2 regions of the Paenibacillus sp. R14(2021) genome follow, and region 2 is predicted to be linked to the other one. Evidence: riboswitches for the same ligand, from Rfam matches in the RefSeq annotation. Region 2 holds a riboswitch; the other holds the start of a gene.
What was found. Region 2 has a riboswitch for cyclic di-GMP ahead of KXU80_RS18780 (penicillin-insensitive murein endopeptidase). Riboswitches for the same ligand answer to the same signal wherever they lie in the genome.
Positions count from the first base shown of each region.

Region 1: another riboswitch for cyclic di-GMP. It lies ahead of KXU80_RS25195 (PilZ domain-containing protein); the one in region 2 lies ahead of KXU80_RS18780 (penicillin-insensitive murein endopeptidase).

Region 1 is NZ_CP080269.1:5,434,630-5,451,027, reverse strand. Features, by position in the region: gene KXU80_RS25215 (cupredoxin domain-containing protein) at 1-33, shown strand, start outside; gene KXU80_RS25210 (dehydrogenase) at 97-411, shown strand; gene KXU80_RS25205 (hypothetical protein) at 492-674, opposite strand; gene KXU80_RS25200 (O-antigen ligase family protein) at 762-2,846, opposite strand; gene KXU80_RS25195 (PilZ domain-containing protein) at 2,960-3,679, opposite strand; cyclic di-GMP riboswitch class I at 3,768-3,861, opposite strand; gene KXU80_RS25190 (HD-GYP domain-containing protein) at 3,897-4,979, opposite strand; gene KXU80_RS25185 (GGDEF domain-containing protein) at 5,007-5,693, opposite strand; gene KXU80_RS25180 (histidine kinase N-terminal 7TM domain-containing diguanylate cyclase) at 5,712-7,382, opposite strand; gene KXU80_RS25175 (class I SAM-dependent methyltransferase) at 7,507-8,706, opposite strand; gene KXU80_RS25170 (DUF6483 family protein) at 8,724-9,380, opposite strand; gene KXU80_RS25165 (alpha/beta fold hydrolase) at 9,423-10,271, opposite strand; gene yyaC (spore protease YyaC) at 10,293-10,865, opposite strand; gene KXU80_RS25155 (DUF1128 domain-containing protein) at 11,012-11,236, shown strand; gene KXU80_RS25150 (hypothetical protein) at 11,387-11,848, opposite strand; gene KXU80_RS25145 (UDP-glucose--hexose-1-phosphate uridylyltransferase) at 12,033-13,613, opposite strand; gene galE (UDP-glucose 4-epimerase GalE) at 13,653-14,642, opposite strand; gene KXU80_RS25135 (galactokinase) at 14,674-15,846, opposite strand; gene KXU80_RS25130 (AraC family transcriptional regulator) at 16,035-16,398, shown strand, end outside.
Region 2 is NZ_CP080269.1:4,030,062-4,046,459, reverse strand. Features, by position in the region: gene KXU80_RS18800 (hypothetical protein) at 1-618, opposite strand, end outside; gene KXU80_RS18795 (transposase) at 755-1,501, opposite strand; gene KXU80_RS18790 (helix-turn-helix domain-containing protein) at 1,615-1,956, shown strand; gene KXU80_RS18785 (ligand-binding sensor domain-containing protein) at 2,049-3,101, opposite strand; gene KXU80_RS18780 (penicillin-insensitive murein endopeptidase) at 3,264-11,510, opposite strand; cyclic di-GMP riboswitch class I at 11,633-11,708, opposite strand; gene KXU80_RS18775 (RNA-binding S4 domain-containing protein) at 12,004-12,285, opposite strand; gene KXU80_RS18770 (HU family DNA-binding protein) at 12,288-12,560, opposite strand; gene mazG (bifunctional methyltransferase/pyrophosphohydrolase YabN) at 12,742-14,220, opposite strand; gene KXU80_RS18760 (polysaccharide biosynthesis protein) at 14,278-15,879, opposite strand; gene spoVT (stage V sporulation protein T) at 16,372-16,398, opposite strand, start outside.

The DNA.
Region 1 (16,398 bases), 1.4 Mb from region 2:
GGACCGATGGTCGGCTACCTGACCGTGGAATAGCCAAGAGCGTGTGGCACAGCGCCCGGCTTGCGCATATATAGGGGAAGAGAGGAGTCGGTTACGATGAAACCTTCCACTGCCCAGAAGCACACCTCCGCCTATCCCAGCGCCCGCAAAATCAAACGTGCCTGCGAGAACGAGCTGTACCGCACCGTAAAAAGACTCGGTGTTTATATTCCGAAAGAAAAGCTGGAGCTTGCCGAGAAGCTTTATATACAGAAGGTTTTTCTGAACGTGCAGTGGATTCACGAGCATGCCAGCAACCGCAAGCTGCTCTCCGACTGGTGGGACGAGAACGTCAGCGCGGACATTGCCGCATTGTGGGAAGTGGATCAAAGCAAGCTGTGCGCGGCGTTTCGCAGCGCCTTCGGCGGCTGACCGAGCCCGAAAAATAGAACAGCAGCACAGCTCTAAAGCGAGAGAGCCGTGCTGCTGTTGTCGTAAATGAGGGATTAGCGTTACCCGATAATAGCAAAGGTTTCGACGCCGGCCGGAATCGTGCGGGTACGGAACTGGACGCCGTTTGCGTTGAAGACGCGAAGCGTATACGACACGTTGGTCAGCGTGCCGATGTTGCCGAAACGTACAACACCGAACCGGTCGAAGAAAGCGGTCGACACGATTCGATTATTGTGGATCAAGCGTGCGAAAAAGCCTGTCGTGTTGAACGATGGGAACAGCGCCAGCAGCTATGTTCTTCGCAGCTGCGACCGGCCTCCGATAGCTCGCTACCTCTTCTCAGCGAGCGGATAGGTACCAAGCTGCGCCAGCAGTTGACGGTTCTGCGCAGCTGCCTTTTGCGCCGCATCGGTCACGGCGAACTTGCGGTCGTTGGCCGTGTATGGCTTCTTCAGCGCCTCGTAGCGCTCGAAGAACAAGGCGGCTGTTTCAGCCGCCAGGTTCGCCTCCGCCAGGCGCGAAGCGGCTCGCAGGTTCTGCGCGAGCTGCGCCATTGTGACGACTGCTTCCGACTGACTGCCCCAGTCGAAGCGGTCGTAGGCCAGTGCGCGGCGCCAGTAATCCGCGGCGCCGATCACGTCGCTCCGCTCGGCGCACTCACGGCCGAGCGCCCGCAGCAGCGGCACGGACTGCGGCTCATAGCGCAGTCCGGACGTCAGCAGCACCGCCCGTTCCGAAGGCGGTGCATGGTCTGCGAGCTCGATGCGAATCGGCGTCCAATACGGATTCGCATCGAGCGCCGCGCGCAGCGCGGCCGTCCGTGCCGCGCCGGAGGCGGCAGCTGCCGCCTCGCGGTGCCGCACGGCGGCATCGAAGCGCCAGCCGAGCAGCGCGGCGGCGGCGAAGCAAACGGCGGCCGCGCCAGCCCCCGCGGCCCGCCAAGCTCGAACCCTCGCGCGGCCGCGAACCCCGCCGCGCTCCTCCCCGCTGGAGGAAACGACAGCCCAGCCGAGCAGCAGCAGCCAATAATAGCCGTACTCCATATCAAAGTCGATGGCGGCATGAAGCAGCAGGATGCCGATGGGGAGCAGTCCAAGCCGGTTCCCGCGCCACACCGCGCTTAGGAGAATGAAGAGAACCGCAGCCGCGACAAGCAGGCCCATAACGCCTAGATCAAGAACGAGCTCCATGAGGCCGCTATGTACTTCATTGCCCACATAGGGCTGAGACTGAATACCGGTAAAGAGCACGCGCCATGTGTCGCCGCCTCGCCCGAAGAAAAGCGCCTCTTGAATAAGCTTGCCGGCATCAGCGTAGAACAGACCGCGGGCTGCGAAGGTATCGTAAACACCGCTAAAGCCATATAGGCGGCCATGTATGGACGAAGGCAGCACCACAAGCAGACTGAGCAGCACGGCAGCAGAACAGCCGCCCCAGGCGACGGCTTGAACCAGCCGAACCTTCGGGCCGGCAAGCAGACGCCGCAGTCCCAGGAAACCAACAGGTGCTGCAGCGCAGATGAGAATCAGGAGCAGCTCCTCGGTTACGGTCGCTCCCGCCCTCCCCTCTGCAGCCGAGGCGCGTACGCCCGCATGCACAACGAAGCGGTATGCCGCTCCGCCGCATAGCAAGGCCCAACCGGTGTACAGCAGCCAGGCGCTGCGCTCCAGCCGGCCGAGCAGAAGAAGGCCGGCCAGCCAGGCTGCAGCGGCAGCAAGCCAGGCTCCCCGAGATTCCGTAAGCAGAGCGGTAAGCATGAAGGGAACAATACCGATGGCATGGAGCAGAAAAGACGCCTTCGTCTTCGCGCGCAGAAGCAGCGACCCACTCCAGACGACATAAGCGCATGCCGCCGCTCCCAGAACGTTCGGGTATTGAAGAAAGCCGGCTAACCGAGCACCAACGACCGATAAACGGGGATCTCCCGTCGTCATGATCATGTCCGGAAACGACAGCGCCCCCAACCAGCCTGCCAACGCGCAGCCCATAACAAATAAGCCGGAGACGTATATGCCCGCTGACAGCCAAACGCGATGCGAAGTCTGCCCGAACGCCGCATAAAGAATAAACAGGAACGCTGCATAAGCACTCCAGCGCAGCATCTGCTGCAAACTTCCTAGCAGGGATGCCGGCTCATGTAAAGCAGCCAAGCCGTAGAACGCCGCAATGAGCAGCAGGCCATACACAGCTGCAGGGATGCTCGCAGTCTGCTCACTGAACGGAGCAATTCCCGCTCTCATCCGGTTCCTAATGAGAGCAGCCCCGATCGTGAACGCTCCGCACATCCCTGCCAAGCACAGCAGCCACTCCCAACGGTAGAACACTTCATCAAAAAACATCCCATACCGGTATGCCGCACCGGAAAGCACAGCCGCGAATACGATTGTACCTGCCCCAAGCCAGCCTCTACGCATGCCGTCCCCTGCTTTCCTAACGTAAGCTCTATTGCCATTATTGCCCGATTGGCAGTAAAAAAGAAGGCGATGCCCGGGTTTTCCGATGCACGCCTTCTTCAATGATTATCGTACTACTTGCGCTGCTCCTTCCCGCCCTGCTGCTTTAGCTTAAAGTAAGCTTCCACTTGTTGACGAAGCAGGTACGCACGAAGCGTCCTCCGATGCTGTTCATCCAGCTCCAGGAAACGGGCTCCGTAGAACTTTACAATGCCGCTCTCGTCCTTTCGAATGATCTCCAGTTTAGCTTCGAAAGGCGCTCCTAAATCAAGCGTGACACCCACAACTTCTCCCGCATTCATATACGGACCCGCCGAGATGCGAAAGCCGATACCGGATTCGCTCAAGTTGCTCGCGCTCAGCTCGAACTGATCCTGCGCCGCGATCATGACTTGTTCCAGATCGGACGTCTCGACCTTGCGGGAAATCGTACGCCTCAGCTTGCCCGAGAGGGCGACCTGAAGCCGCTGCGACTCCCGCTTCTCTTCATGTCCCGCGAAGGCGCGAGACGGGAAGAGAAGGGCGATGGCTCCTTCTGCTTTCGCAATGACCGTAGATTGCAGCCGGTGAATGCCGACCGACGTATACAAGGTCAGCTTCACGGGATCACCCAGTTCGAAGCTCTTGAATTCCGACATTTCAATTTCCATCATGTCGCCTTCGATATAGGTCAAAATACCCGTTGATACATAGCCTTCTCGTTCGACAACTGTTCGGCTGTGGAGCAGCGCCTTCGTTTGAAACGCGGGCTTGTCCGCCCCATAATTGTCCTTCCGTGCATACATGGCAGACATGCGGCATTCCCCTCCTTCACATGAAAAAAGCGCTCCCTCTGTAACATGGATCCGCTTCCTGTAGACCTGGATGACTCCAGGCTTGCATTTCGGCAGCCAGGCTGTCATTCGTTCGTTTCAAGCGAACATTAGACCCTATGGCTTTGCGTCCCTGCCTTTCGGCAAGTTTGCTAGTATCGATGACTATGAAGTTGTGGATGACGTTGGTCCAGATGATCTACACTTCCTTGACAATCATAAGGCTGTGCTCGTCCTTCAAATCAATTTGATACGCAGCCTTCGGCGGTGCTCCGTCAGGCTCCCTAATAATGCGTACGACAGGACGATGAACGGCGAGCTGGTTATTCAGCGCTACAACACCAATTTGACCTGTGCTGAGCAGCACCGTAGTCGCCACGGGGTAGATCGAAATATGCTTGCAGAACATCTTTATGAGGTCCAGATCAAAATACGTATTGCCGGCAGCAAACAAAAACTCAATCGCTTCCGAAGGCGTAAACCGTTTACGGTACGGTCTGTTGGAAGTCAGGGCGTCAAACACGTCCGCAATTCCGATAATTTGCGCATATTCATGTATCTCGTCTCGCTTCAGCTTACGCGGATAGCCCGAGCCATCATAGCGTTCATGATGCTGAAACGCGCAATGGGCTGAGAGCAATGAAATGTCATGCTGCGCCCGGATGATGTTGAAGCCTTCTTCCGTATGCTTCTCCATCTGGTTCCGTTCGGCCGGCGTGTATACGCTGTTCTTCGCGAGCAGCTCCTTCGGGAGCTTCGTCATGCCGATATCGAAGAGCAGTGCGCCCATCCCGAGCTCTTCAAGCTGATTGCGGTTATAGCCTTTAGCTAGGCCCATAATACCCGCGAATATCGCAACATTCAAAGAGTGGTTGAACAGGTAGCTGTCGGCCACATGGATATTGGTAAGGCTGACCATCATATCCTCGCGCCTGACGAGATCCTGCACGATATCGCCAAACACCTTCCGAAATGTTCGGCCAAGCTCCGGCGCTATCGTCCTTCCCTTGATTTGAGGCTGATCCATCAATGTATTCATCGTCTTGAAAATGTTCGCGGAAGCCGATTTTCGCGTGTCATCCTGAATGGCTTCCGTCGGCTCCAGTCCCTCAGAGAGAGGATCATCAATGTATACGTTATCTATGCCCAGACCAGCCAGCCTGTCAATGAATCGCTGGCTCAATTCCACGCCGGCGCCAAGCAGTACGTTTCCATTTTCTTGCAGAATAGGGCGGGCCAGCTTATCTCCAGGGGCAACGGAATTGATGTGAACTTTTCTCATTGGTGTATCCCGCCTTTATCGCTTGCTTCATGCTTGCAGCGCTGCCGGTTCGGTTTCTTGCACTTTGCGTACATACTTATCCGCGTACATTCTCGTGTCTGCAGCCAAGGTCAGCTGAGCTAGATTCCCGCCATGTTCAGGGAAAGACGCGGAGCCCACCGAGACTGACAAGCGAAGTCCGGATCGTCTTGAAACACTCAGCAGCTGCTCATGAATTCGTTTCGTTATTCGTTCGATTCCTTTGTCGTCGGCATACGGACAGATCAAAATGAATTCGTCTCCGCCCCATCTGCCTGCAATTTCGCCGCGTTCCGAACAATTTCGCAGCGTCTCCGCAATCAAGGCAAGCGCCTTATCGCCTTGCAGATGCCCGAATCGATCATTTACTTCCTTAAAGTCATTCACGTCAAGCAGTATAATGGTCATTTTCTTGCGTTTACGTTCCGCTTGCTTCAGCAGTTTATTGAAATTCACTTCAATGAATCTGCGGTTATACACGTTAGTCAAGCAGTCAATCGTCGACTCTTCCTTCAACCGGTCATATTTGCGTCCGAGCATCCATCCCCCGGTAAGCATGCTCGACGCGAAAACAACTACGCCGAGCTGAACAGAAAACAGCGAATGTCCAATAGCCGTCATGTAGCATAACCCTGCTGTCGCTGCTGTCGTTATCAATGCTGCAGCGCCTGCCACCAGGCGTCCGTTGACTGACATATCGCTGTCCCCCTTCTACTATAGATTGACCACACGGTTTCGTCCGTTATCCTTGGCTCTGTACAAGGCGGTATCCACTTTAGCAAATAGGTCTCGCAAATAACTCTTTACATCTTCCATTCTCATTTCGCTCTGTTCATCAATGACATGCATGCCCATACTGATCGTTACTGACACCGAAGGCAGACCTAAGCCAGTGGCGATTTCGTTGGATTCTACAACCTCGCGAATCCGCTGCGCCAGTACCTCAGCCTGTTCCCGGTTCGTATGCGGTAAGTAAACGGAAAATTCCTCGCCGCCGTACCGTGCCAGGATGTCCGTGCGCCGCAACGCGGCCTTGACCACCTCGGCTGTTTGGCGGATGACCTCATCTCCGATGATATGCCCATACGTATCATTGACAAGTTTGAACAAATCAATGTCAAACAAAAACAAAGCAAATGGAATTTTGTACCTTAAATTAGTCAGTACCTCATGCTCCAGCTGCTGCATGAGAAATCTACGGTTGAAGCAACCGGTCAAGCTGTCCGTAATCGCCATTTGTTCCAGCTTACGGTTGGCTTGAAATAGCTCGTCCTGCATATAAATCAAAGCGCGGTTACGCTCTTGTAGCGATGTATTATGCTCTTGCGATTTGAGAATATGCGTTTTCAATTCCGAGATGTCCTGAAGCGTGATAACTTTACCGATCCGGTTCCCGCTCATCATCACTGGCGCCGCTTTCATCGACAGATATTGATAGACCGAATCGCCCTGATCAATAATCAGCTCCGTCGTGATGCGCTCTGAAGGCTCCGTTCGATATTTCAGCAGCAGCTCTTCCTCCCTGCCCTTCTCGAGCGAGTACCCAAGAAGCAGCTTCTCCATATTGAAGGAGTCTCCGACAGCGATATGCAGATTCGGACTGACATTGCTGTTCAGTTCAATGACCATCTCATGCTCATCCAGAACGATAATGCCCACAGAGAGCGTATTGAAGACATCCTGCTGCGCGACTTTAACAATATCCAGCGAGCGATGCTTCTGCAGCGAGAGTACGAAATACAGGTCTGACAGCACAATCCCAAGCGAGGTCAGTCCCGGTATAACAGGCAGCCAGCGATCCAAGATTACGTTCAGCAGCAGATCCAGAAGCGGCATCGTGCTCATGATAATCAGGCCGACAAGCGCATTCGCGATCCGCGCCTTCTCATACACCGGCTTTTTGGCAAGATAAGCAGTCCACAGATGGTGCAGCGAGTATACGTAATAAGATAATAACAAAATGACCATCGCCCAAAAAATAGGCCCGTATTCCCGCTCAAGATAGCCGCCTTTAACAGGCGCGACGAACAAATTGGCAGGGTTCCAGATCATCCCGATCGACAAGAGCAACGAAGGTGTAAGCATGCTCAAAACTACGTTTCGTCTCGGCTTGTAGGACGTATCTACTAAAAAATTCGTAAACAGCAGCCAGCCAAACCCGAGCATCGATAAACCAACAAAGGAAATGGTGATGAAGACAATCTGAAGGTGAGGATTATCTATGGTGTGGACACCGATCTGGCCAAAAGGCCAAACCATCATGAAGAAGTGAAAGAGCAGATACACTTTATACTGCGCAGTAATGACGTTTCTTGCAAAAACATAAATGAATAAGGTGAACAAAAAAAGTAGAAGGCCTAGATCCAGCCCTGTCGTAAGTCCCATGTGCTCCACCCAAATCAATCTATAGTTTTCTATGAAAAAAGGCCTGGGACAATCTGCATATTTCCACTCTATTCTATCACACAGATTTAATATTCGACAACAACAGTTGTAACCTTATTTAACATCATTTTATCGCGAGCTGGAGCCGTTCTTCCAATGCCCGTTCCAAGTATGGCGAAACCTGCAGCATATTCCGAAACGCCTCATACTCGCTCCATTTTCTGGATGCTTCTGTATTTCCCCCGATCGACTTGACAGCCCGAATCAGCATATTCTTCGGCGTATGCTCCGGGTCGATAAACTCCAGCAGCTGCGTCCGATAGCCAAGCACCTCCAGAAGCTGGGAACGAATCGCGTCCGTGGCAAGCGCAGTGAACCGCTCTTTGAGCAAGCCATGCGTTAGCAGCGGTTTCATGGCGTCGTTCTCGATCTGTTTGAACAGCTCATGCTGGCAGCAAGGCACCGACAGGATGACGGAAGCCCCCCACTCCACGGCCTTCACCAGCGCGGCGTCCGTAGCCGTATCGCAGGCATGAAGCGTCACGACCATATCGACTTCCGTCTGCTCCTTGTACTCGGCAATATCGCCGACTTGAAAACGAAGACGGTCGTAGCCGAGCTTCTGCGCCAGCTCCGAGCAGAACGCGATGACGTCCGCCTTCAAATCCAAGCCGACGACGGATATCGGGCGCTGCTGCTTAACGGCAAGCAAATGATAGAGCGCGAAGGTCAAATACGACTTGCCGCAGCCGAAATCGACGATCGTGATTTCGCGGTCAGCCGGCAAATAGGGAAGCACGTCCGTAACCATTTCAAGAAAGCGGTTGATTTGGCGGAACTTATCCTGTTTCTTCGCAATCACCTGGCCGTCCTTTGTCATGATGCCAAGCTCCACCATGAACGGCGCGGCCTCGCCTTCCTGTACGACGCGCTGCTTCTGGCGGTTATGCGACAGCTCGTCCTTCCGCGTTCCTGACGGCAAGGAAGAAGGCTTGCTCAATACGGTCGCCTTCCCCTTCTTCGAGAACAGCAGCTGAACGTCCTCTGCGTCTGTCTTCAGCAGCGCCTGACGGTAGTTTTCCGTGAGCCATGCGACCATTCGCGCTCCCGCTTCGCCCTGCGGAATATTCTCGTGCGTTACTTTGTTATCGATATAGTATTGAAACTGATAATGCAGCGCGCCCTTGAGCGCGATCGGGCGAATGACCGTTTTGGACGGAATTTGACCATCCTTGCGGCGAAGCTGGCTGAACGTCGCGCCTCTTAATTCCCCTTCCGATACCCATTGCATAAGATCCGTCTGCCATTGCTCCTTGCTGTCCATCTATTCTCGTTCATCTCCTACATCATTTCGATATTCTGCTTGATTCGATCTAGACCTTCCGTGACTTCCTCCCTCGGAAGTCCGCCTGCCTGCAGCGATTCATCGGGAAGCAGCAGCAATCTGCGGTAGAATTCAACCGCCTCTTCGGCAGGGATCGCTCCGTCCTCCAGCAGCTCGTGCAGCATATTCTCGGCTTCGTCATAGCGCCGGTCGCCCTCATACCATTCCCACATCAGCAGCTTCGTCGCCTGGGGCAGCTCGTATTCGTGCAGCTTCGAGGCCATATCAGCCGCTTCCTCCGATGGCGTCCGCAGCATCGCCGGCGCATCCAGCAGCGCGAGGCGCATGAATAGATGGAAGGCCTTCAAATGCAGCGGATAAGCCTGGTCCTGACGGCTAAGATCATCCAGAATGTCCGCCTCTTGCTTAAGAAGCAGCGCAACTGCATGCAAATTGGTCGTTTCCACGACCCCGTTCGTCGTCATCATCCGGACAAGGTCCGCATCCGACAGCTGGCGAATCAGCTTCCCGTTCATCCGGAACTGCCGATCCAGCAAGTCGTCGATTACCTGCAGCGCCTCTTCATTCTTCTTCTGCTGGCGAAGCCCCATGACCACGCCCGCAGCTTCCCCCATCTGTTCAATCATTCTCATAAAAAAATCACGTTGAAACATGTGACTTCCTCTCCTCCCGGGCCATGCTGACCAGCTGCTCGATTATACGCGATGAAAATGGAGAAACGCCGCCAGCTCTCCGGCCAGCTTATTCGGATCCTCGACCATGCTCATATGTCCGCAGCCTTCAAGCAGCACCTGCTTGACCTGCGGACCGTCCGACGTGAATGTGTTCGCGGGCAGAATGATGCCGTCTTCCGATCCTGCAATAAGCAGCAGCGGAACCGTCAGCCCGTCAAGAACAGCGGTCCGGTCAGGGCGAGCCTTCATGCCAAGCGCTGTGGCTGCCGCACCGGCTGCCGAAGTCTCATAACCGGCTTCGATCATGGCTTGCACGCGATCCGCCATGGATGATTTGTGATTGGGAGCAAACAATTTGGGCACCAAGCCTTCAACGAACGGCTGAATGCCGCCCTCCTTGAGCGCATGTGCCGCCTTGTCGCGGTTAGCTTGCGCTGCTGCACTGTCCGCCTTAGCCGTGGAATGAATAAGACCAAGGGCGTCGAGCTGCTCGGAATAGCTCTCTGCGAACGCCAGCGATACATATCCCCCAAGCGAATGTCCAAACAGATGCACAGTGGACACATTCAAATGACCGAGCAGAAGCTTCAGATCCCGGGCGAAATCGCCCATCTCGTATGCCTCTTGATCCGGAGCGGTGCTGAGGCCGTGACCGCGGAGATCCGGCGCGATTACCCGTCCTTCACCAGATAGGAGTGGAATAAGCTCCCCCCAGTACGCCGAGCTTCCGCAAAACCCATGAAGCAGTACGATAACATGCTGGGTCGTATCCGCCGAAACGGAAGCAGAACCTGAATCATAATAGGCGATTACTTGACCATCCGGCAGCGTATAGGTCTGGTCGGCAATGGAACGATTGTTCAATGTCATGCATACCACTTCCCTTCTGTTTTAGCGTAAATAAATCGCATGAACGGCCGGCATATGCCACGCGGCTTGAATGGCAGCCGCCGTATCGCGGGCCATGCCCATCGCTTCATATAACGAGGCGTGCTGAATCGTCCAGTAGGGCTTCACGCCCGCCCGGCCTACAATACCGGCAATGCTGTAATCACCGGCCGGCCCCAATCTCTTGCCGAGCGCATGTCCCGGATAGAGCGGGCCTTCGCCGACGATATAGCCCGGCTTCTCTTCTTTCTTACCCAAGCATGCATCTATTGCTATTGTCGTCAGCCCCTCCGGAATCCCCGCCTTCATAGCTTCGTAACGATCCGAGTCGCAGGGCTGCTCCAGTGTACCGATAACAACCCGCCAGCCGGCCTGCGCAAGCAAGCTTCCGACCAGCGGTCCATAGGAATCACCGGTCGAACAATCGGTGCCGATGCAAATAAATCCGATTCGTGCGGGATCAGGTTCGAGCGCAGCTAACTGCTTCAGAAAAACAGCCAGCCCTTCCGCTTCCACCCGCTGCCGGGACACCGTATCCGCGGTTCGCGCCCTGCGCGCCTTTGCCCGGTTGCCCATGCTTCGAACTGCCTCCCCTGTATTACTGTCCTCATTGTACCCAAATCGAAGTCCCGCTTCAAATAGACTGCGTCCTGAAAGTAGCGGTCTGCCGCTTGTCATGTTACAATACGAACAATCAAACGGGTAAAGAAGGAGCGTTCGCAATGAGAAATTTAGAGGAACCGAATCAAGAGAATATTGCCTATATGATCGAGGAAATTAAGACGAAGCTGCGCATGGCTTCCGGCGCTGCCATGCAGGCATCCAATTTCAGCCTGGACAAATACGAGGATTTGAGAGATGTCTACGAAATCGTGGCCGGCAAGGATAAATTCAGCATCAGCGAAGTAGAAGCCATCGTATCGGAGCTTGGCCAACTGCGGGTATAATCATTTATGCTCATTGAGTCTTCCATTTAATAACAAGTTATGACAATAAATGATCATAAAAACCCGAACGCTCGATACGTTCGGGTTTATTTTTTTTCCACATTTTTGAATAATATGACAAGACTAATTGGATGTAACCGGTGTACTTTGTTAGTTGTCTTCCTCTTCTGCTTCAGTCGGAGCCATAACCCCTTTGGACGCAAAGATGGATAATTTCACTGTTACAGCCTTATGCTCGCCGCGGAGAAAATGCGCAAGACGATCCAGCTTCTCAGCAAGCTCCGGACCGCTCAGCGTGACATTAAGCTCATAGCCGAACTGATCCGCGGGCGCAGCGCGGTCAATGACCGCATTTGCGGCCGACGTATACACTTCCGCGCCATGGCGCGAGGAGAGCAGCTGCTCCGGCGAGAATTTGTCGGATTTGTTCACGACGCGCTCGTAAATGCGGAGCTTCTTAAGCAGCATGTAGTACTGCGCGGAATGCTTGAAGCCCCAGGCATCGCGGATATCTTTCAAGGTGTAATCCATCTTCCACTGCTTCAGCTTCTCGACCTGCTCGTCGGTCGATAATGCAAGAAATTCATCAATTGGTATTATAGGCTGCGGCATTTCATCGTCCCCCCGGATCTGGAAATAACTTATCTAAATTATTTTCGCCATAACATTCATTTTTCCTTTTTTTAATATAAAAATATTCCAATTATTTTGTTGGATATCACATTTATTCGGCTGACAACAATAAAAAGCTGTTCGAAAGCCATAATGACTTTCGAACAGCCTGTTTTAAACGCAATTATTTGAGCGGAACGAGGCCGAGCGATGTCAAGAAACGCGCGAACGCTTCTTGGCCGGCTGCCGTACGCTTGTATACGCCGGCATCCCCCAGCACGTCCAGAAACTTGCGTCCGACTTCATCGCGCAGCAGCGACTCCGCCTGATCGCGCGTCAATGACGTGCCGTGTTCCTCAGCCAGCCCGCCGATCCACTCGGCATGTTTGCCCAGCGGACCGTTAAGAAGCGAAGCCTGGTCAAGCGCCGTCCCACCTGTAAGGAGCGAAGCGATCTCTTCCAGCTCGGTTTTGAGCCGGCCCGGGAGAACCGCCAGTCCCATAACCTCGATCAAGCCGATATTTTCTTTCTTGATGTGATGCAGATGCTGATGCGGATGGAAGATGCCATCCGGATGCTCTTCGCTTGTCCGGTTGTTGCGGAGAACGAGATCCAGCTCATATCCGCCGCCTTCGCGTAGCCGGGCAATCGGCGTAATCGTGTTATGCGGCACCTGTTCGCCGTCTTTCTCCGTAAAAGCATAGACGTCCGCTTCCGGATCGCTGTAAGCGCGCCAAGCATCCAAGATTGCACCTGCTGCCTTCAGCACCTCCGCCTTGTCGCTGCCGTTCACGCGCACGACGCTCATCGGCCATGCGACGATGCTGTACGTCAGGCCGCTGGACGATGGATGAACGAAGGTCTGCTCGGCAGCAGCCGTCTCCATGGGAAACACATGGCGGCCGGCTTGAAAGTGATCATGGTTCAGAATCGAGCCGCCGACAATCGGCAGATCCGCATTGGAGCCGATGAAATAGTGCGGGAAGGCGTCTACGAAATCAAGCAGGCGAGCGAAGGTGGCGTGCGTAATCCGCATCGGTACATGCTTGCCGTGAAAGACAATGCTGTGCTCGTTGTAATACACGTAAGGCGAGTACTGGAAGTACCAGGTTTCGCCCTGCAGCTCCAGCGGCACAACGCGCAGGTTTTGGCGTCCCGGATGGTCCGCGCGGCCAGCGTAGCCGACATTGTCCGCGCAGAGCAGGCATTTCGGATAATTGCTCGGCGCCATCGTCTTGAGCAGGGCGATTTCCTTCGGATCCTTCTCCGGCTTAGAGAGGTTGACGGTGATTTCAAGCTTGCCGTAATCCGTCGGCTGCTGCCAGTATTGATTCTTCGCGATGCGGTCCATGCGGATGTAGTTGGAATCGATGCTGAGCCGGTAGAACGCATCGGTCGCCTTCGCGATTCCTTCGCTTTCCGCCGTACGACGGAACTGCGCCGCCGCCTCCGACGGGCGCGGCATGAGCAGTCCCATGATGCGGGCGTCCAGCAGATCGCGGAAGGTCGTCGTATTATCCGTGATAAGGCCGATGGACGCGCCGTAATCAAGCAGCGGCTCCAGCAGCGCAGCCGGGCTGTCGAGCCGTTCTTCCGGCACTTCTCCGGCGTAGGCTTCGGTGAAGCCGAACAGATCGATCAGCGCATTACGAGATGCGTACATATCCAGCGGAGGCTCGATCATCCCGCGCTGCGCGGCAAACTGAACAAGCCGTTCGATTAGCAGCAGCACGTCTTCCGAGCCGGGCGTATGTTGGTTTGTCATGTAGGTCAATGCTCCTTCTGCTGCGGCGTGGCTGCAGCCCTATTGCTTGTTGTATCCGCTTGGGTTGCTCTGATGCCACGCCCACGCGCTGCCGATGATGTCTTCCAGCTTGTTGCGGGTCGGGTTCCAGCCGAGCTCCGTGCGGGCACGGTCGGAAGAAGCGACAAGCACGGCCGGGTCTCCGGCGCGGCGCGCTTCCATCACGGCCGGAATTTCGCGGCCCGTCACTTGGCGGGCAATATCGATGACCTGCTTCACGGAGAAGCCGGTTCCGTTGCCCAAATTATACACGGCGCTCTCGCCGCCCTTACGCAGCCGGTCTACTGCCAGCACATGTGCGTCCGCCAGATCGCTTACATGAATGTAATCGCGGATGCATGTGCCGTCTTCTGTCGCATAATCATCGCCGAAGATCGAAATGTGCTTGCGCTGGCCGAGCGCGGTTTGGAGCACAAGCGGCACCAGATGCGTCTCCGGATTGTGATCTTCGCCGATCCGGCCGCTTGCATGCGCGCCAGCCGCGTTGAAATACCGCAGCGACACGTATTTAAGCTCATAGGCGACGTCGAACCATTTCATCATTTTCTCCATCGCAAGCTTCGTCTCGCCGTACGTGTTCGTTGGCAGCGTACGGTCATCCTCACGAATCGGAATCGATTCCGGTTCGCCGTACGTGGCTGCCGTCGACGAGAAGACAATCCGCTTCACGCCGTACTGGTTCATCTTCTCGAGCAGGCAAAGCGTGCCGTAGACATTGTTGTGATAATATTTGCCGGGATCCTTCATGCTTTCACCGACAAGCGAATTCGCCGCGAAATGGATGACCGCGTCAATGCTGTTCTCGCCGAACACCGTATCAAGAAACTCGGCGTCGCGCAGATCGCCGACGTACAATTTGCCGCCAAGCACCGCATCCTTATGTCCCTGCTGCAGGTTATCGACGATGACGATCTCTTCGCCGCGCTCGATGAGCGCCGCTACTGCGTGCGAGCCGATATAGCCCGCTCCTCCGGTTACGAGTACTGCCATGGTTGTTCTCCTCCTTTAGTTATGAAACTATTTAAACCAATCGCTCTACGCCGTTGCCGATCGTGCAGACGTAGAAATCCGGGGTTAAGCCTGTAGCTGCCGTATAATTGCGTCCAACCTCGGACTTGAACGTCTCGATGCTGTCTTTATGAACGAGCGACACCGTGCAGCCGCCGAAGCCGGCGCCTGTCATCCGGGAGCCCAGTACGCCTTTAACCTGACGCGCCGCGGCTACCATGGCATCAAGCTCATCTCCCGTTACTTCATACAAATCGCGGAGCGAGTCATGCGATGCGTTCATCAGCTGCCCGAATGCTGCAAGATCGTTCGTTTGGAGTACCTTCATGGATTGCAGCACGCGGTCGATTTCTTCGACGACATGCTCGGCGCGTTTGCGAACGATTTCGTCCTTGATGAGGTGCTTGTTCGCATTGAAATCCTCAAGCGATAACTGGCCGAGGAGCGTAAGCTCCGGGAAAGCCGCTTTCAGATCCTGTACCGCCTGCTCGCATTGGCTGCGGCGCTCGTTGTACTTGGAATCCACCAAGCCGCGGCGTTTGTTCGTGTTGCCGATTACCAGCTGATAGTCGCCGGAGTTGAACGGCACCAGGTCGTATTCCAGCGTGTCGCACATCAGCAGAATCGCGTGGTCCTTCTTGCCGTTCGCCACCGCGAATTGATCCATGATACCGCACTGCACACCGTTGAATTCATTCTCGGATTTCTGGGACAGCAGCGCGATTTGCACCGTGTCAATCGGGTAACCCGCCATCGTGAGCAGACCGTATGCGGTAACGACTTCGATAGAAGCCGAGGAAGACAGGCCCGCGCCATTCGGGATTTCACCGTGGAAAAGCAGATCATAGCCGTTCTCGAACACCGTGCCGCGCTGCTGCAGCTCGTTCACGATCCCCTTCGGATAGTTCATCCAGTCATCCGCCTCATCGTAGACGATCGGGGAAATCGGCAGATGCTTATGCTCGTCGAAGTTCGTCGATGCGAGACCGAGCTGATTGTCGTCGCGCTTGCGTATCAGCAGCGTCGTACCGAATGTCAGCGCAGCGGGAAACACGTAGCCGCCATTGTAATCCGTATGCTCGCCGATCAGGTTGACCCGGCCAGGTGCGTGAAAAATAGAAATTTGTTCATGCGATTCGCCATATACACTCAGAAATCGTTGCGTCAATTCATGGAGGTTAGCCATTATGCCACACCACTTTCGTCTTATTGTAGTTGTTTGTGCTAGGTTCAGTATAGCCGAATGCGGCAGTGAACGAAATGGCATCATGTGAACTTCACATGGAATTATGTGACGTCATGTCGAACCTGGGCAGCGGGGTATGCTACAATTGCTGTAACTGTGCGACTAAGAAACGGAGGTGTTTCCCTCCCATGGAGCCGAAAACAACCTACACGGTCCTCTCTAATCCCGTGCCCAATGCACATGGTGATTTATATGTCCTATTTTCCGGCGAAAGCCAGACGAAGCCGAGTCATCTGGTGGGACCCAAGGTCTACGACTTCTTTTTGATTCATTATATCTTATCCGGATCTGGTATCTTCTCATGTGCCGGCAATCGTCATGAGCTGCATGCCGGCCAAACCTTCCTCATACACCCGGACCAGCTGATCAGCTATGAATCAAGCCACAGAGACCCTTGGCGTTACCGATGGATCGCCTTCGAGGGCAAGCAAGCTGCCGGACTCGCGGCGGAAGCCGGCTTCAATCCTCATATGCCGGTAATCGATACTGGAC
Region 2 (16,398 bases):
TTGTCTACCTTCATTACCTGCACCCTTAGCACCATTTTGCCCTGGAGCCTTATTAGCAACATGTGAATTCTGCGACGCTCCACGTTCTACTATGCCCACTTCTCTTGATAACTGACCTGCTATGGCTGCCGGTTCTAACGGTACCTCCATAGACATGGATACCCCAACCGATTGCATGATCTTATAGGCCTGATTATATTCCCGCTCATAATATTCAGTATAATAGCTCTTTAGTTTTTTAATAGCCGATTCTGCAGCTGCCGTGGTGTTTTGTGCACTGTTTTTACTAGTGAGTGTTGCTTTCTCAAACAAATCTATGAATTTTGTATTACTAGAATCACCAGGAATAATTGTCTGTTTATTTCGTGCGTGTGGAGGTGAATCCAATGGGTTATTAAAATATCTTCCCCACTGCCCCCGTATTTTCCAATATAAATCGTTTTTGACACCAGCTTGACGGGCAAAGTTTATATCCGCATTCAACCAATCCACATAAATGTCAATTATTTTATTGTACTGTACGATGTTCAAGTGACTTAGTTGATCCCCTGCGGTTTGAAGATATATTTTACGGTCATGTATTAACTGATCAATGGTCGAATTATCGGTTTGATCCATTTGAACATGTCCTGAAGGATCTAGATAAGTTACAGGGTTATTGCTCACATACGTATACAAATTCAACGTCTGCGGACTATCAATCTCACCCTCATACGTATCCTATTTTATAAAGCGTACATCTTAAATTAAGAAATTACCCCGCTATGTTCATTTGAACTTCTGGCATAACATAAGCCGTCTTATGCTTCATCATACCGTAAATCACATTAACCAACTTTCGCATTACGTATACTACGGCCTGTTTCCTCGTCTTATTAGCTTCTAATTTGCTGTGATAATAGGCTAACATTGCTGGATTACGCGGTTCTTTCTTGCCCTTTGTTACTGCTAATTGTCGAATAGCCAAATCATAGAATAAACCGTATAAATGACGATCACCCAGTTTATTTTTCTTAATTTTCCCACTATTTCCAGAACTGTGTTCAGAAGGTGCGATTCCTGCATACTTTGCCAGTTTATCAGCATTCTTGAATCGTCTAATATCACCAATTTGCGCTATAAAGTCTGCCGCAGTAACCAGATCGATGCCTGTCATCGTATCTAACTTCAGGTCTAATTTCCCGATTAACTGACTAAGTTGGCGTTCTATTAATGCAATTTCTTGCTGTAAAAAATCAACTTGACGGACGTAGCTAACAATAACTTCGTCTCTCACATCCTGATCCCCCCTTGTTGTATCGCCATCAGTCTCAACTAATTCAATAATTGCTGCCGCTTTCCCAACAGACAATGCTTGATTGCTATAGCTCCGTAGAAACTTTGCTAATTCTTCCACGCTAATATCATTCAAACAACAATTTTTTATTGTCTGGGCGCTACGGCCGATTTTCGATGACAATTCACCGATCGTGAGAAACTGTTGGTTACCTCTCCGTTTCATGTGTATGCGACCTCCCCTTCCTATAGATACTAATACGTATTATATATTAATACTAATGCGCTACTTACTGCAACTTTATACATTGTCTACACTTCTGTTTAGAGGTGTTTACAATGGCAAGTATTTTGGAGTTAGTCGGCGGTAAAATAAAAGATATTCGTAAAGACCGAAGATTGTCTCAGGATCAGCTTGGTGAACGGTGTGGCTTTCATTTCTCGTATATTGGCGGCGTCGAACGTGGAGAACGAAATGTATCGCTTGAAAATCTTGCTAAAATTGCTGAAGCGCTTCATGTGGAGCTAAAAGAATTGTTCAACTTCAAGCAAGATTCAAATTCTGAGAAAGAAGCTGCGCTCAAAGAAGTGATCTCTTTACTGCAATCTCAGGATATTAAACAAATCATAATGACCAAGAATCTGTTGCTTGAAATACTTGCAGCTTATTCAAATAAATAACCACTCCGCGATGGGAGTGGTTATTTATTTGCTCAAGTACTCACTTGAGAAAAAAACCACATGGAGTCGTTATACTCGCATTTGGCTAATTTCTATGACCCTGTTACATCGAGCTTATATATTCCTTGAGAAGAGACTATAATAAATTCATTAGCATTAATTCTATGAATACGAGTTTCATCGTTCTCATATTTAATAACCGGCTTCGTTTCACCAGTCAGTTTGTTTAGCTGGAACACTCCTTGATCAGTGCAGAACAATACAATTCTTGAGTCGAAAGAAAGTATATCATATACAAGAAGTACGTTTTTTAATTTTGCTGGCTTCCAACGATTTGAATTAAGATCGAGATACATAAGCTCCTGATTTCCGTCTTCTAAATTTACTGAAACCCAAATTGTCTGATATTGATCGACCCAGTAATCCCCAGTATACTCCTGTATTTCATTCTGGTAGTTTGTCCACTTATTTGTATTTAGATCAAACACAGTCAATCCAAGCTCTTCCTCATAGCCCGTATTAAATATTAAACGATTATCGGAAAATGAAATTTCACTTATTGTACCACTACTTACTCCGATCTCATCATAATTCTTAAACGTATTATTTTGCTTATTATATTCAATAAGTCCTTCTCCTGCCGTTCCGAACCAAACGAAAGAATCATTCCCGTATATACCCGTTACTTGTGATTGAAACTCTTTAAATGGCCTTATAGACTGATTTGAATAATTAAGTATGTATACTTTGGGACCTCCGGCAAGCAATGCATTATCTCCATCGTCATAGAGCAATAAATTTGACCCAATATGCAGATCTTTTTCTAAATAATCAACAAACTTATTATCCTTTAAATTATACCTACTAAGTGGGATTGCATCTTGTACCACATCGTTGTTTAGCTGGAAATTATAAAACCAAATATTATCTCGCTGATAATCTATTTTCGTAAAGTTTGACTTAATGGGGTGTTCCCTACTAATTAAAGAGTTGACATCAAAAGTCTGAATACGATCTTCATATACACTCCAAAGTTTGTTATCAATTAACACACTATCCCGTGCAAGTGATGAATCGCCTTTTAACTTGATTGTCTTAATATTCAAGAAATCATTACTTTGCAAATTTACATTAATCTGTTTCACCGTATTTCCTTTTACTTCTTGCAATTCATGATTATCACTACAAGACACCAATACACACCAACATGTTATTATGCACAGAATAAGCGTCCACTTAGATCTCATAAATTCACCCCGAGCATTGTGTTAGGCCCCCCAAGAAGGATTCCTGGGGGACTTTGTTATTTACTTTTTGAAATCAATGTGAAGATGGTCATCATGTCCACTTAATCTTTTCACTTTTGGTCTATATGTTTTTATTAATTCAGGATCATTAAATCGAACTTGCTCTACATTTCTATCAGCAATAATTAAGCTTACCAATTTACTTGTTGCTTTGCGGTCATATACCTTAGAATCCCATCTCACACCACCCTGATTTCTGGTATCGGTTCTAATTGGTCTAATGTCTATATCTTTGCCATCACGATGGGTTTCATGGGGCTTAAGCTTCCCACCATTTTTTTTACTAATATCATTATAATATATCAGTCTTTTATCCACCTTAGCCCAATTTGCCGCAATACGCTTAAATGCCGCTATTGTTTCAGGTGTCCCCCAGGAAGTTAAAGCACAACAATTTTGTCGTTTGAATCCAGGGCCTGTTTTCGGCATTTCAATAAATCCGGTATCTGAAACTTCAACATTTGAATCTGGAACTTCAACATTTGAATCTGGAACTTCAACATTTGAATTCGTGGATGTATTATTATTTAATTGTGATGTTTCTGTAGTATTTGATGATGTACCTGTTGCAGGTTTGTCGCCTGGGAGAATAGCCCAATGGCTACCAGAAATCCATGTAGGTGTATCACCTGGATGGAGAACCCAATAATTACCTCCGAATGGATACGATTCATGAGCAATCTTATTCTCTCCCATTACGTATCCGATAACTATTCTATTTTCTATAATTTCTCTTCCCATAAAGGCAGTATCCTTGCCTAAATAAATATAATCACTTGAACTAAGATTTCCGAGACGAGTATTATTTCCATCAACTGAAACAGAAAAATGTCCATTCGGATCAACGTTATTTATTCCATTATTACTTACATACGTATACAAGTTCAACGTCTGCGGCTGCTCAATCTCACCCTCATACGTATCCTCACTAATAAACCGGGCCGGACGCGGGTCATAGTAGCGCGCTTGCAGGTAGTAATACTGCGTCTTCCGATCCCAGTAGTAACCTGCGTAGCGAATCGGGTTCTCCTTAACCAAATCAGTGGTAATGTCCTCGGTTGGCTCTTCCGGATCATCCGCAATTTCGCTCTCCAGCGTGAGCATTTCTGCCGATGGCTGCTCGGTTTCACCCGTTACATAGGCACTTGCACCTGCCGCCTGATTGCCGTTCCCCGGATGATAATCCGGATCCGTATTGCCGCTGTCATCCTCAGGTCCCTGTATAGAGCCTGGGCTTCCGTTGCCTGTGCCAAGGTCGCCGATCCAGCCTTTGCCCTCGACAACTCGCTCACCGAAGCGATTATACATATGGGTGACTAAGCCCCAAGCATCATACTCGTAACGAGCCGCTACCTTGCCATCCTTGTCGGTTAACGCCACGACATCGCCATGGCTGTTGTACACGTACCAGAAGGTTTCGTCCTTGAACGTGATGGACAGCGGGCGCCCGTTGGTATCGTACGTGTAGGACTTGGTGGATTCGCCATCCTCGTCTTCATCGCCGCTCACCACTTCCTCCAGCAGCTCCCACGTATCCCCTTTGTAATGATACGTTGTCTTCTGCTGCTCGCTTCCTTGGTGATTAAAGCGTGTCTTGCTTACGCGCCGACCGAGCAGATCGTAGGTGTACGACTCGCCAAAACCGTCCGGGAACGTGACTTTGGTCAGCTGACCGCGGGCGTTCCATTCGAACTTGCTTCGACCGTCGGACAGCAGGCTGCCTGCCTTGTCATAGGTGTAGTCGTACTCCTCGTACCGAATAAGGTTCTCACGGTGAGAAAGCTGATTCCGGGTATTATACGTATATTTCGTCCCGATGATCGTATATCCTTTGCCCGCTTCGCGAATGCGCTCGAACAGCTTCTTCTGCTCCCCAGACGGCAGGTTCACTTCACCGTTCACGATGTTGTCGATCGCGGCCAAAATGTTCTCAATCTTTCCGGTCTCGAACATCTCGTTAATGGCAGGGCTCGTGCCGCCGTCCGTGCCTCCGAAGGTTTTGTTGAGCTTCTTGTACAGGCCTAGCTTCTTGCCGTTGCCGTTCGCAAGCGCCTTGTACCAGCCCTTCGTGCTGCAGCCGCCGCCGGAGCCGTTGTCATCATCCTTGTCATGGCCGTTTGCGTTGCCGTTGTTACCATTTCCATGATTACCATTGTTGCCGTTATTGCCATTACCATGATTGCCGTTATTGCCATTATTACCGTTACCATTGCCATTGTTCCCATTTCCATTTCCATTACCATTGCCGTTGCCGTTGCCATTGCCGTTGTTTCCGTTACCGTTATTGCCGTTTCCGTTTCCTCCGCCATTCCCATTCCCGTTGCCATTATTGCCGTTGCCGTTCCCATTGTTGGACATGTTCGCGGCTGACTTTTGGAGGGCGTCGGACGACATTTTGTTGTGCCCGCTTCCGTTGCCGTTGCCGTTGCCATTGCCATTGCCATTCCCGTTACCGTTGCCGTTTCCATTATTGCCATTGCCGTTCCCGTTGCCGTTCCCGTTTCCGTTATTGCCATTGCCGTTACCGTTGCCATGACCATGCGCCGGCTCGGTGGTTGAGCAACCAGGGTCCTGACCGTCACCGGGTTCTTCAGGCTGGGAAGGCGGCTTCGGCTGATTCAAACCGTAGGATGCCAGTACGCGCTGGACAAGCTCCTCCGTCGTCATGACCTGCTTCTTGTCTTCCTTCGTGCCTTGAATGATCGTCTTGCGAACCGTGCGGTTGCCGGATCCGTCGTATTCGTATTGAACGGAATCACCCTCCGACGTATCGTACCGGCTCAATTGCTCCCGATCGTTGTACTGATAGCCGGACTTGTCATCCTGCTCCTGGGTCCCTGTGACGAAATCCCGCGCATTGTACGTATACTTGCCGGTATGCAGGGCATCGGCGTCATGGACGGTTGTCTGCGTATCGATCAGATGTCCCGGCTTGTAGGTCACATGGGTAACCGTGCCGTTCGGGTAGCTGATCGAAGTCACGTAGCCATCCGCATCATAAGTATAGTCGTAGGTCGCTCCACTGGTGTCTGTATAGCTAGTCGGCCTCCCGGCCGGGTCGAGCGTCATCTCCGTACGTTTGCCGTTAATGATCTCCGCCGTACGGTCACCGTTCAGGTTGTACTCGTAGTCGACAACATCCCCGTTCGAATACGCCACGCGCTTGACCTGATTGTTCGCGTAATATGAATAGGCAATGGTTCCTTCCTGGCTGCTCTTCGTCAGCACGTTATCCGCTTTGTCGTAGGTATAGGCAAGCCAGGTGCCATCGCTGTAATCCTCGCGCGTCACGCGATTCATGAAATCATACGTATAGCTTGTTATCCGTCCATCCGGCTTCTTCTCCCGCAGCAGGTTGCCGTTCGGGTCGTAGTTATAGTTGAACAGGTCGTGATCCGACTCGGAGCGAACCACGTCCTTTTGCACGCGATTGCCGGCCTCGTCATAATCATAGGCGGTCTTCTGCTGATTGCCGTCCTTCTGGCTGGTCCGGTTCATATCGGCATCGTATTCGAATGACGTTGTCGCCGAAGGGTCGACGACCGTCGTCAGATTGTCTCTCTTGTCATAGGTGTAGGAGGTCTCTCCATAGACGGGCGGCGTCTCGCTTACTTTGTTCCCCGCCGCATCATAGCTGTACGTATATGTCCCCGTGCTCGGCGCTTCTTTGCGCGTCATTCGGCCAGCCTGGTCGTAGCTGTACTGCGTCGCTTCGCCTTCCCGGTTATATTCGGCGGACAAGCGGCCGTCCAGGTCCACGTCGAAACGCTGCACATGCCCTAGCGCGTCGATTTCCTGAATGCGATCCCCGCGCAGATTATACGCCCACTGCGTATCATGGCCAAGCGGATGCCGCTCTGCCGTCATATTGCCAGCCGGGCTGTATGCGTACTTGATCCAATGTCCGGAAGCGTCCACGGTCATGGTCTGCTGGCCCTTCGCATCATAGGTGCTTGTCGAGGTATGGCCGTTGCCGTCCGTTACGGCAATCATCAGCCCCCGCGGATCATATGCATACTTGGTCGTGATTTGCTGCCCGGTCAAATCAGGGAATTCATAATGCGTCTCGGCCTTCGTCTGTCCTTCCGCATCCGGCAGATAACGCATGACGTTGCCGTTCGCATCCTGCGTCAGCACCGCATTCCCCGCGCCGTCATAGAGATTCCGGGTGGTGGAAGCAATATAGGCCGGCTCCAGTGAGCTGGCACCTTCCTTGTACGTCACCGTCTCGGTCAAGCTGCCGCCGTCGTCGTAATGGTTGACGATCGCATTGTTCAGCGCATCCAGCGATGCAACGACATTGCCGCCCGTATCATAGACCGTCAGTTCCCGGCTGCCGTCCGGGTGCGTCACCGATGTCTGCCGGCCTGCCGCGTCGTACGTATAGCTCGTAATTCGGCTGGCTCCCGTCGCGATGTCGGTTTCTTGCAGCGTCTGCAGCCGGCCCTGTTTATCGTACGTATACGTGCTCCGAAGCTTGGATGGCTCTCTTGTCGTCAGCAGATCGCCCGCAGGGGAATACTCGCTGGTCGTCGTGGACCACTGACCCGCACCGAGCTCCCGCTGCTCTTGCACCACGTTGCCCCAAGCATCCGGCGTAAACAGCACGGTTTGCGTTCGGCCGGATGCATCCACTTGCTCGATCGTTTTGGCTAATCGGCCGAACGAATCGTATTGATGCGTCGTGCGCTGTCCCTCTTCATTGACGTCAACCGTTTCGTTGCCAAAGGCATCATAGGTCGTCGTCGCCGCGTCCCCAGCTTCATTGACCGATTTGAAGAGCCGGTCGTTAGCGTCGGTCTTAACCGTGTTCATTACCGTAATCGGCTGGCCGTCCTCATTCAAGGCCGATCTTACCGTTGTAGTTGAAGCCCCATTGTAACGGTATATCGTGTTGTTGCCGTTGCCGTCCGTCTCGCTCAGCGTGCGGCCCAGCTTGTCGTAGCTGTAGCTTCGCGTGCTCAGAATCTCATTCCCCGGCCTAACAGGGTCGCTCTTCCCGCTCTGCAGCGGCGTTCCCTGCCATACGGGGATCGGCCCGCCCGTTACTTCCTCGGCGCGGTTCCCGTTCTTATCGTACCCATACGTCTGCCAGGAGCCGTTCGGATTTTTCTGCTCCACCAATTGACCGACCGAATCATAGACGAACTCCGTTATCAGCGTACGAGCCGCGGCTGGAATCCCCTGCACCGGCAATTGGTTCGGCAGAAGAACGTTAACAGTCTCGGTCTGCTTGACGATGCGTCCTTGCTTATCGTATTCATAGGCCGTCTGCCCGCCGTCCGGTGCGGTTACGCGCGATTGCTGGCCCGCCTTGTTGTATTCGATTGCCGTTACCTCAGGATGGTCATCCGGCGAGACGACAATCTCGACGGCTTGTCCGGTTGCATTATACAACGTACGCGTCAACAGTCCTCTGGCGTCTACTGTCTCGACAGGCAGCCCTTGGTTGTCGTATACGGTCGTTTCGACGGCCGTGCCTGTCGTTCCGGCCTCCACGGGCTTGGTTTCGCTGCGCAGAACCCGTCCTTCACCATCGACGGTGTAGTCGGTGACCGTGAGGCCGTCGGAGGTTTGGATGAGCTGCCCGCCGTCGTTGTAGTGCATGTTGTTCGTTCGCTTCACCGACGGTTCGGCTTGATCGTATGCGTCCTTCTTCAGCAGCCGGCCGAACGGATCGTAGTCGAATACCTCGACGAGCCCTCCAGGCGATTGCTGCTTCGTGACGTGACCAACGTCGTCATATTCGCGCACGACGACCGTTTCGTCCGCCGTGCCTGCATCCGTCAATTCCTTGACGACGTTGCCGTTCTGATCGTTCTCGTAGGACACTCTTGTTCCGTCCGAGGTCAGGAAGCCGTTCTTGTCGTACGTGTAGCCAAACGCGTTGCCCTCGCCGTCCGTGCGTTTGGACAGCTGGCCCTTAGCGAGATACTCTTCTTTCGTGATGACGTCGTAAGCTTCGTGAATGCCCGCTGGATCGCTGACCTTGGTCGTCGTTGTCCGGCTCACGATATGGCGCCCGTCCTTGACATAGCTGTACCGGACATCGTAGCCGTCCGGCCCGATCTCGGAGATCAGATCCCCGTCGACATCGTAAGCGGAGGTCAGGATCGTGCGCGCAGGGTTCATCTGAGCTTCAAGCCGATCATGTCCGTCATACCGGTACTGCTGGGAGCGCCCCATCGGATCCGTCTCTTCTACAAGCAAGTTCCGGTCATATACGAACGCCGTCTTCGCCTCGACTTGTCCGTCCGCCGTCGTTACCGTCCGCACGCGCTCAGAAGGACGGTTCGCATCGGTAAAGCGCAGCGTATAGGCGCCGGAAGGCTGCGTCACGACCGCTTCCTGCCCGTCGTAGGCGGCACCGACGAACTCTTCGACCTGATCCTGCTTGCGCGTCATGGACATCCGCTGCACGCGGTTATCCGTATCATAGGTCCACTTCGTGACGACCGCATCCGGCGTGATGCCGCTTTGCTCGCGGTCGCTGCTGCCGTTGTCGATGACGCGGTCGACGCGGTGAAGCGCGTCGTATGTAAATCGGGTGATCCGCTGCGAAGGGTCCCGGTAGCCGACGAACTGCCCGGCAGCATCATACATAAAGTAAAACTTGCGCTTCGTGCCCGGCTGGTTCCCGCTGCCGTCCAGCTCCGTCACGACCGTCGAATACAATTCGCCCGTACCCGGCACGTACTGGAAGCTCACGTCATGCCCGGCCGTATCCGTAACCTTTTCAATGCGGTAATCCAGCCCGCCGTGATACGTCGGCCAACTGATCCACGAGAAGAAGATTTCATTGTCATCGCGGTCCTGAATCATCCAGAACCTACCGTCGTTCTTGTACCGGTAGCGGAGCTGATTCGGCCATTCCATAATGAACGCGTTAAGATCCTCGGGATTCGTGCTCTCCGTATCCAGCTTCAATTTCGGATAATAGGTCTTCTGCCCGTCCGCGTAAGTGACATAAGCGCCGTTATCGGCATGAAACCAATATTCGGTTCCGTCGAAGCCGGTCCACGTGATGTCGCCGTCCGGCCATTTCTTCAAGCGGGAGTCCAGGCTGAAGCTCCAGCCGTAGCCGAGCATGCCTTTGACCCGGTTCTGATGGTTGTAGGTAAAATAAAGATCGAGGTCTTGCCCTGGCCCAGCCTGCTGGAATCCCTCAAACCGCTGATGGCCGTTGCCGGTATCCAAGTTAATACTGACGTTGTTGCCTGCGATCTGCGCCTCCGCGCGCGGCCTGTAGCTTTGGTCGCCGCCTCCCGGCACGAAGGGATGAAGCGGAAGCTGCTCCGTAACCTTGTTGCCGGATTCGTCGGTCAGCGTGACCTTCAGCTTCTCGCCGTCGCCGGGCGTGAACGCATAGGCCGCCTGCAAAGGCGCCGACGAGAAAGTCCGTTCTGCGGCCTGCCCGCCGCCCTCGGCTTTGATAACCTTAAGCCCGCCGACATCGTCCTTTGCCTCGACGGCTAGCTTCCCGCCGCCCAAGGGATGGATCGCGACCAATTCAGGGGCCGTGCGGTCCACGACGATGCGCGCGAACTGACCCGGATAACCCGGCAGCGGGACATCGCTCACGATAGGCGGGTCGCCCGGTTTCGCGCCCGGTTTGCTGAACTGGACCGTGTCCGGCTCCGCGCTCAGCTGCGCGTAATAATAGCCTTCCGGCACGGGCTTGCCTTGCGAATCTTTGCCGTTCCACGCATAGGTATTCTTGCCGGATTGGTCGACGCGCTGGTTGACCAGGGTAAAGCTCGTATCGCGCTTGATATCCTTCAACTGCAGCGTCACTTGGTACCCTGCCGGCGGCGCAATCGGCTCGCCCGACTGCGTTGAAATCCAGCTCGCAAGGGTATCCGTCCACGCGAACGTCATCGTGCCTTTATCGGCCGGCAAAATGGGATCCGTTACTTCCAAACGCAGATAAGCGCCCGGCGCGCCGCCTTTCTCTTCGCCGATTTCCTCCTGGGCAAGCAGCACCTTGGCATCGTTGAACGTATGGTAAGCCGGCGTCTCCGTTGCATTCGGATGCTGCCACCAGGTTTCTTCCGCCGACTCCGGCGCAAGCTGCACGGTCGCGTGCGACGCAAACGGCGCCAGCATGGCATTCATGGAACGCTGGGCTGCGGAAGCGGTCAACTCCCCGACCCCAAGCCATGATGCCGCAGGCATCAGCCCTGCAACCAGCGAGGAAATCACTACGCTTGAAATGGCTCTTACGGTATGTTTCGTCTTGTTCTTCATATCCCGTCTCCCTCTCTCTCTATCTCTTTCTCTTGGTTGAACGACAAAAAACCGCATGCCGAATATCGGCATGCGGAACCTAAGACATTGTACGTTAGCGTGTCAGGGGTGTAAGCAGCAGCTTCGGCAGTCTGGCGATCCAACGTGGGACCCATGACTTTGCGTCCCCGCCTCGCGGCGGATTTGCCTTTATCGGATTCTATGATGTCGTTTCTATCGAAATGACTACTTGATCATCCTGAGTTTACCAAATTTAACCGATTTTCAAATAGGTAAATAGTCCTATATTCAAATAAATGGTATAATACACCTAGTTGTCATTTAGTGTGCGGAAGATTGTGACGGCCATTGCACGGATCGGTGAGGCGAGCGCCTGAAGCTTGCACAGAAGGCGATGCATATTGGAAGTTGGAAGCGCCGCTGAATTTCGAACAAGGCAATATACGCACAAAAAAGCCGCGCCCAGCAAGATGCTGAGCGCGGCCTTCTTGTCCTATTGCCAGTCGAGCTTGTTCTCGGACTGACGCGATTCTTCCTTCAACAAAGTATACATCCCGCTTGCCTCGTCCTTCTTGGTCGTCTCCGCGATCCGCTCGACGCGGACGGTGACAATCTTCTGGCCGTATTGAATCTTGAGCTCGTCGCCGGCTTTGACGTCGCTGCTCGCCTTGGCTTCGCGGTCGTTGATCCAGACGCGCCCTTGGTCGGACACGTCCTTCGCGACGGTACGCCGCTTGATCAATCGCGATACTTTGAGAAATTTATCGAGACGCACGCTTACTTGATCGCGTCTTTCAATTTATTGCCGGCTTTGAACGCTGGAACTTTGGATTCCGCGATGGTGATCGGGTTGCCTGTTTGCGGGTTGCGGCCCGTGCGGCCGGAACGTTTGCGCGTTTCGAACGTGCCGAAACCGATCAGCTGTACTTTGTCGCCGCCTGCAAGAGCGTCGGTTACTTCACCTAGGAAGCCATTCAATACGGCTTCTACATCACGCTTTGTCAAACCGCTTTTTGTTGCAATGTTGTTGATCAGATCTGTCTTGTTCATTGTAAAATTGCCTCCTAAAATTTCAAATATGGTTGTAGGCAGCGTTGTCGCCGCCGCATCGCCTAATTTCCTCAAAACTAGTATTCTGCCTGTTAGCAAATAAATCCTGCCTGACTGGAAAAATTTTTTGCAGTTTTATGAGGAAACTAGCCGTTTTTTGACGATTCTTCTGAATGGTTTGCTAGGGCAGCCGCTTGGCTTCTTCCCAGTAGCGATCCATCTCTGTTAAATCAGTTTGGTCAAAGGAACGCCCGCTTATACGAAGCTGCTCCTCAATATATGAAAATCGTTTCTTGAATTTCATATTCGTGCGCGCCAGCGCCTCTTCCGGGTCGGCTTGGATGAACCTCGCCGCATTCACTGCGGCAAACAGCAGATCGCCGAGTTCGCCGGCTTGTTCTTCCGCATCCTGATGCGCGATCGCTTCGCGAAGCTCGCCAAGCTCCTCTTCGATTTTGTCCAGCACCGGACCGATTTCGTTCCAGTCAAACCCGACCTTCGCCGCCTTCTTCTGGAGCTTGTACGCTTTCATGAGCGCAGGCAGATCCGGCGGAATGCCGTCAAGCTGCGAGGCTTGGGAAGGATCGATGCCTTTGCGGCGCTTCTCCTCGGCCTTCATCTGCTCCCAGTTCTCAAGCGCCTCCTGCGCATCGCCGGCAGCGGAATCCCCGAACACATGCGGATGGCGGAACAGCAGCTTCTCGTTAAGCGATTGAATGACGTCATACACCGAGAACGTACCGACTTCCTCTTCCATCTGACTGTGCAGCATCACCTGCAAAATCACATCGCCGAACTCTTCGCGCATGCCGTCCGGGTCGTCATTGTCGAGCGCTTCGATCGCTTCATAGGTTTCTTCGATGAAGTTCTTGCGTATGGATTGGTGCGTCTGCTCCATATCCCACGGGCAGCCCTCGGGGCTGCGCAGAATCGCGACGATTTCATGCAGCCGCTCGAATGTCCGGTTGCGCAGACGCTCATCGGTGGAGCGCGGCAGCCAAATGAGCGAGAGGTTGCCGTAGCCCGGCGTGCGGTCCAATTCGTAGAGCGGCACGGTCAAGATCTTCTCTTCCCCCGGCACGCCGAGCGCATGGCCGATCGTCACGGGATAGTCATCCGGCAAGAGCTCCATCAGCGTCAGCTTCACATCGGAGGCCGTGAATTCGTCATACACTTGACCGATAACGGTATGTAGCTCCGTGCGGATCAACGACGGCTTGAGCTCCGCAGCGTCGAGGAGCTGGAAGCCTTCGATCGGGTCGAAGCCAAGCCGGGTGAAGGCTTGGTCGAGGAAGCTCTCACCGCCGAGAATATGCAGGTCGATTCCGGCTTCCGGGCAGCGTTCGCGAAGAAGCTGCACGGAGCGCTCTGCCACCATCGGATGGCCGGGCACCGCATAGATCAAGGCTTTCTTCGCAGCCGCTTGTTCAATCAAGCTTGATGCAATCGCTTCGTACACATCGGGAAACGAATCCATCTGCTCATACAGCGAGTCGAAGGTTTCGTAGGCGAGCTCATTATCGCTGAACAGGCGCATCATCGGATGCTTGTCCGTGCGGACGTAGCGGTGCTCCGCTTCCTGCAGCTTGCGCCACACGCCGAGCGTAAGCTGGTTCTCATCGCCGGATCCGAGTCCGACGACGGTAATCGTAGGTTGCATATCGATCTTCCTCCTTTATCTTGAACGCATAAACGTATCAACGCAGTCGGTAAAAGGCTAGGCGTCTTGCGGCAGCAGCCGCCATTTAATCAGCGCGGCGGCGAGCACATCGCCGCCGGGCAGCGCGCGCAGCTCGCGCGCGGTTAGGCCGCCGAAGCGCAGCACGGCGGCGGCGAAGAGCGCTCCGCCGAGGGCGGTGCCCCCGAGCGCGAGCGCTGCAGCTGCCGCCCGCGGCGGCAGCGCAAGGCCGAGCAGCGGGGCGCCGCCGCGCTCGGCCAGGACGAGCACCGCGGCCATGACCGCGAGTGCGAGTCCTATGCCCGCGGCGCGCCGCGCGGGCACAGCCGCGCCGGCGGCCCGGCAGACGGCTCCCGAGCCCAGCAGGGCGGCCGCCGTGAGCGCAGCGATGCCGGCGCAGGCGGCGCCGGCCGTGCCGAAGGCCGGCACGAGGGCGGCGTTCAGCGCCGCCTTCAGCGCAGCCGCGGCCAGCATGAGCAGGGCCGGGGTGCGCACCGCGCCCAGCCCTTGCAGCACGGCCGCCGTAAGCGCACTGACGGTGCCGGCAAGCGCCGTGCACCCGACAAGGGCGAACGTACGCGAGCCGTCAGCGTCCGCGTACAGCATCATATTGATGGGCTCGGCCAGCAGCGCGAGCCCCAAAGCCGCGGCTGTGCCGATACCCCATGCGGCCCGCAGCACGATGGCCGCCTGCTGCCGCACGGCCGCGGCATCGCCGCGCGCGAGAGAGCCCGCAAGCGCGGGGACGAATGCCCCGCCCATCGCGCCCGCAACCATGACGACCAGCTGCACAAGCGGCTGGCCCCGGCTGTACAGGCCGAATAGCGTCATCGCTTCGTCCTGCGGCAGACCGGTTCCGTGCAGCAGCCGCGGAACCGTAAACGCGTCCACCACGCCAAGCGCCGGAACCGCAAGGGCGCCCAGCGTGACCGGAATGGCGAGCGCCGCAAGCCGCATCATGATGGACAGAAGCCCTTCCGCCTGGGCATTCTGCCGGGAGGCAAGCTTGGACGCTGATCGGCCCGCTCCTCCGGCAAGCCCGCGCCGCTCCCGCAGCCAATAGCCGGCGAGGACAGCGAGGCCCGCCGTGCCTCCGATGGCTGAACCGGCCGTCGCCCCGGCTGCCAGTTTATCATCCGACCAGCCCAGATGCCAGCCGGCCATCAGCAGCGTCAGCATGCCGGCAACGCGTACGGTCTGCTCGGACAGCTGCGACACCGCCGATGGCAGCATATTCCCCCTGCCCTGATAATAACCGCGAAATGCCGCCATGAGGGGCACGACCCACAGGGCAAGGGCCGAAGCCCGCACCGCCGGCGCGGCCGCCGCATCGCCGAACCATGACGCGGCGACATGCGCGCCTTGCCAGAGCAGGATGAAGCACGCTAAGCCGCCCATCGCGAGCAGCCATGAACTGGCACCAAGCACTCGCCTCGACCCGCCCGCGTCACCGGCTGCTTCGCGCTCCGCGACGAGCAGCGATACGGCAACCGGGAAGCCGGCGGTCACCATGACGAGCAGCAGCTGATAGATCGGATAAACCGCGTTATAGATGCCGAACACGCGGTCGCCGGCAATATTTTGAAGCGGAATTTTTTGCAGCGTTCCTAGTGTCTTGCTGATGAGCATCGCAGCGCCCATGAGCGCCGCGCCTTTAAGAAACGTCGGCCCCCTGCCGCCGTTATCATGGGAGTCTCTTGCGGCTCCGCCACCGCTGTACGTCCCTTCGCTCAGGCTCCCCTCACTTGCGGCAGCCTGTTCATGAACGCCATCACCGAACCCAGCGTCTTCATGGCGCTGCAGCCGCTGCTTCTCGGCGCTTCGCCCAGAAGCTTGGTCTCGCGCTAATCCCGGCCCCGCCGGAACCGCGTCAGTTCCCCTAGCCTCAAGCTTACGGCCGCTTCCCGGCGTATCGGCTCGTTCCCCCTGCCTTTGTTTCAACTTCCGCACCTGCCTGTCTCTTCTCCTTCTCCCATTATACCCTAAACATGGCTGCGTTGACCCGCGGGAGAAGAAGAAGTGCCCTGCCTCCTCTTGATCCCAAGCGAATTCGAAGCGTACCCGCCGCTACGGCCCTCCCACGTAAAAAAAGCTTCCCTGAAGGCATTACCCTCCAAAGAAGCTTGTCGCTCGCTACTGTTCCATTTGCTTCGCAAGGAA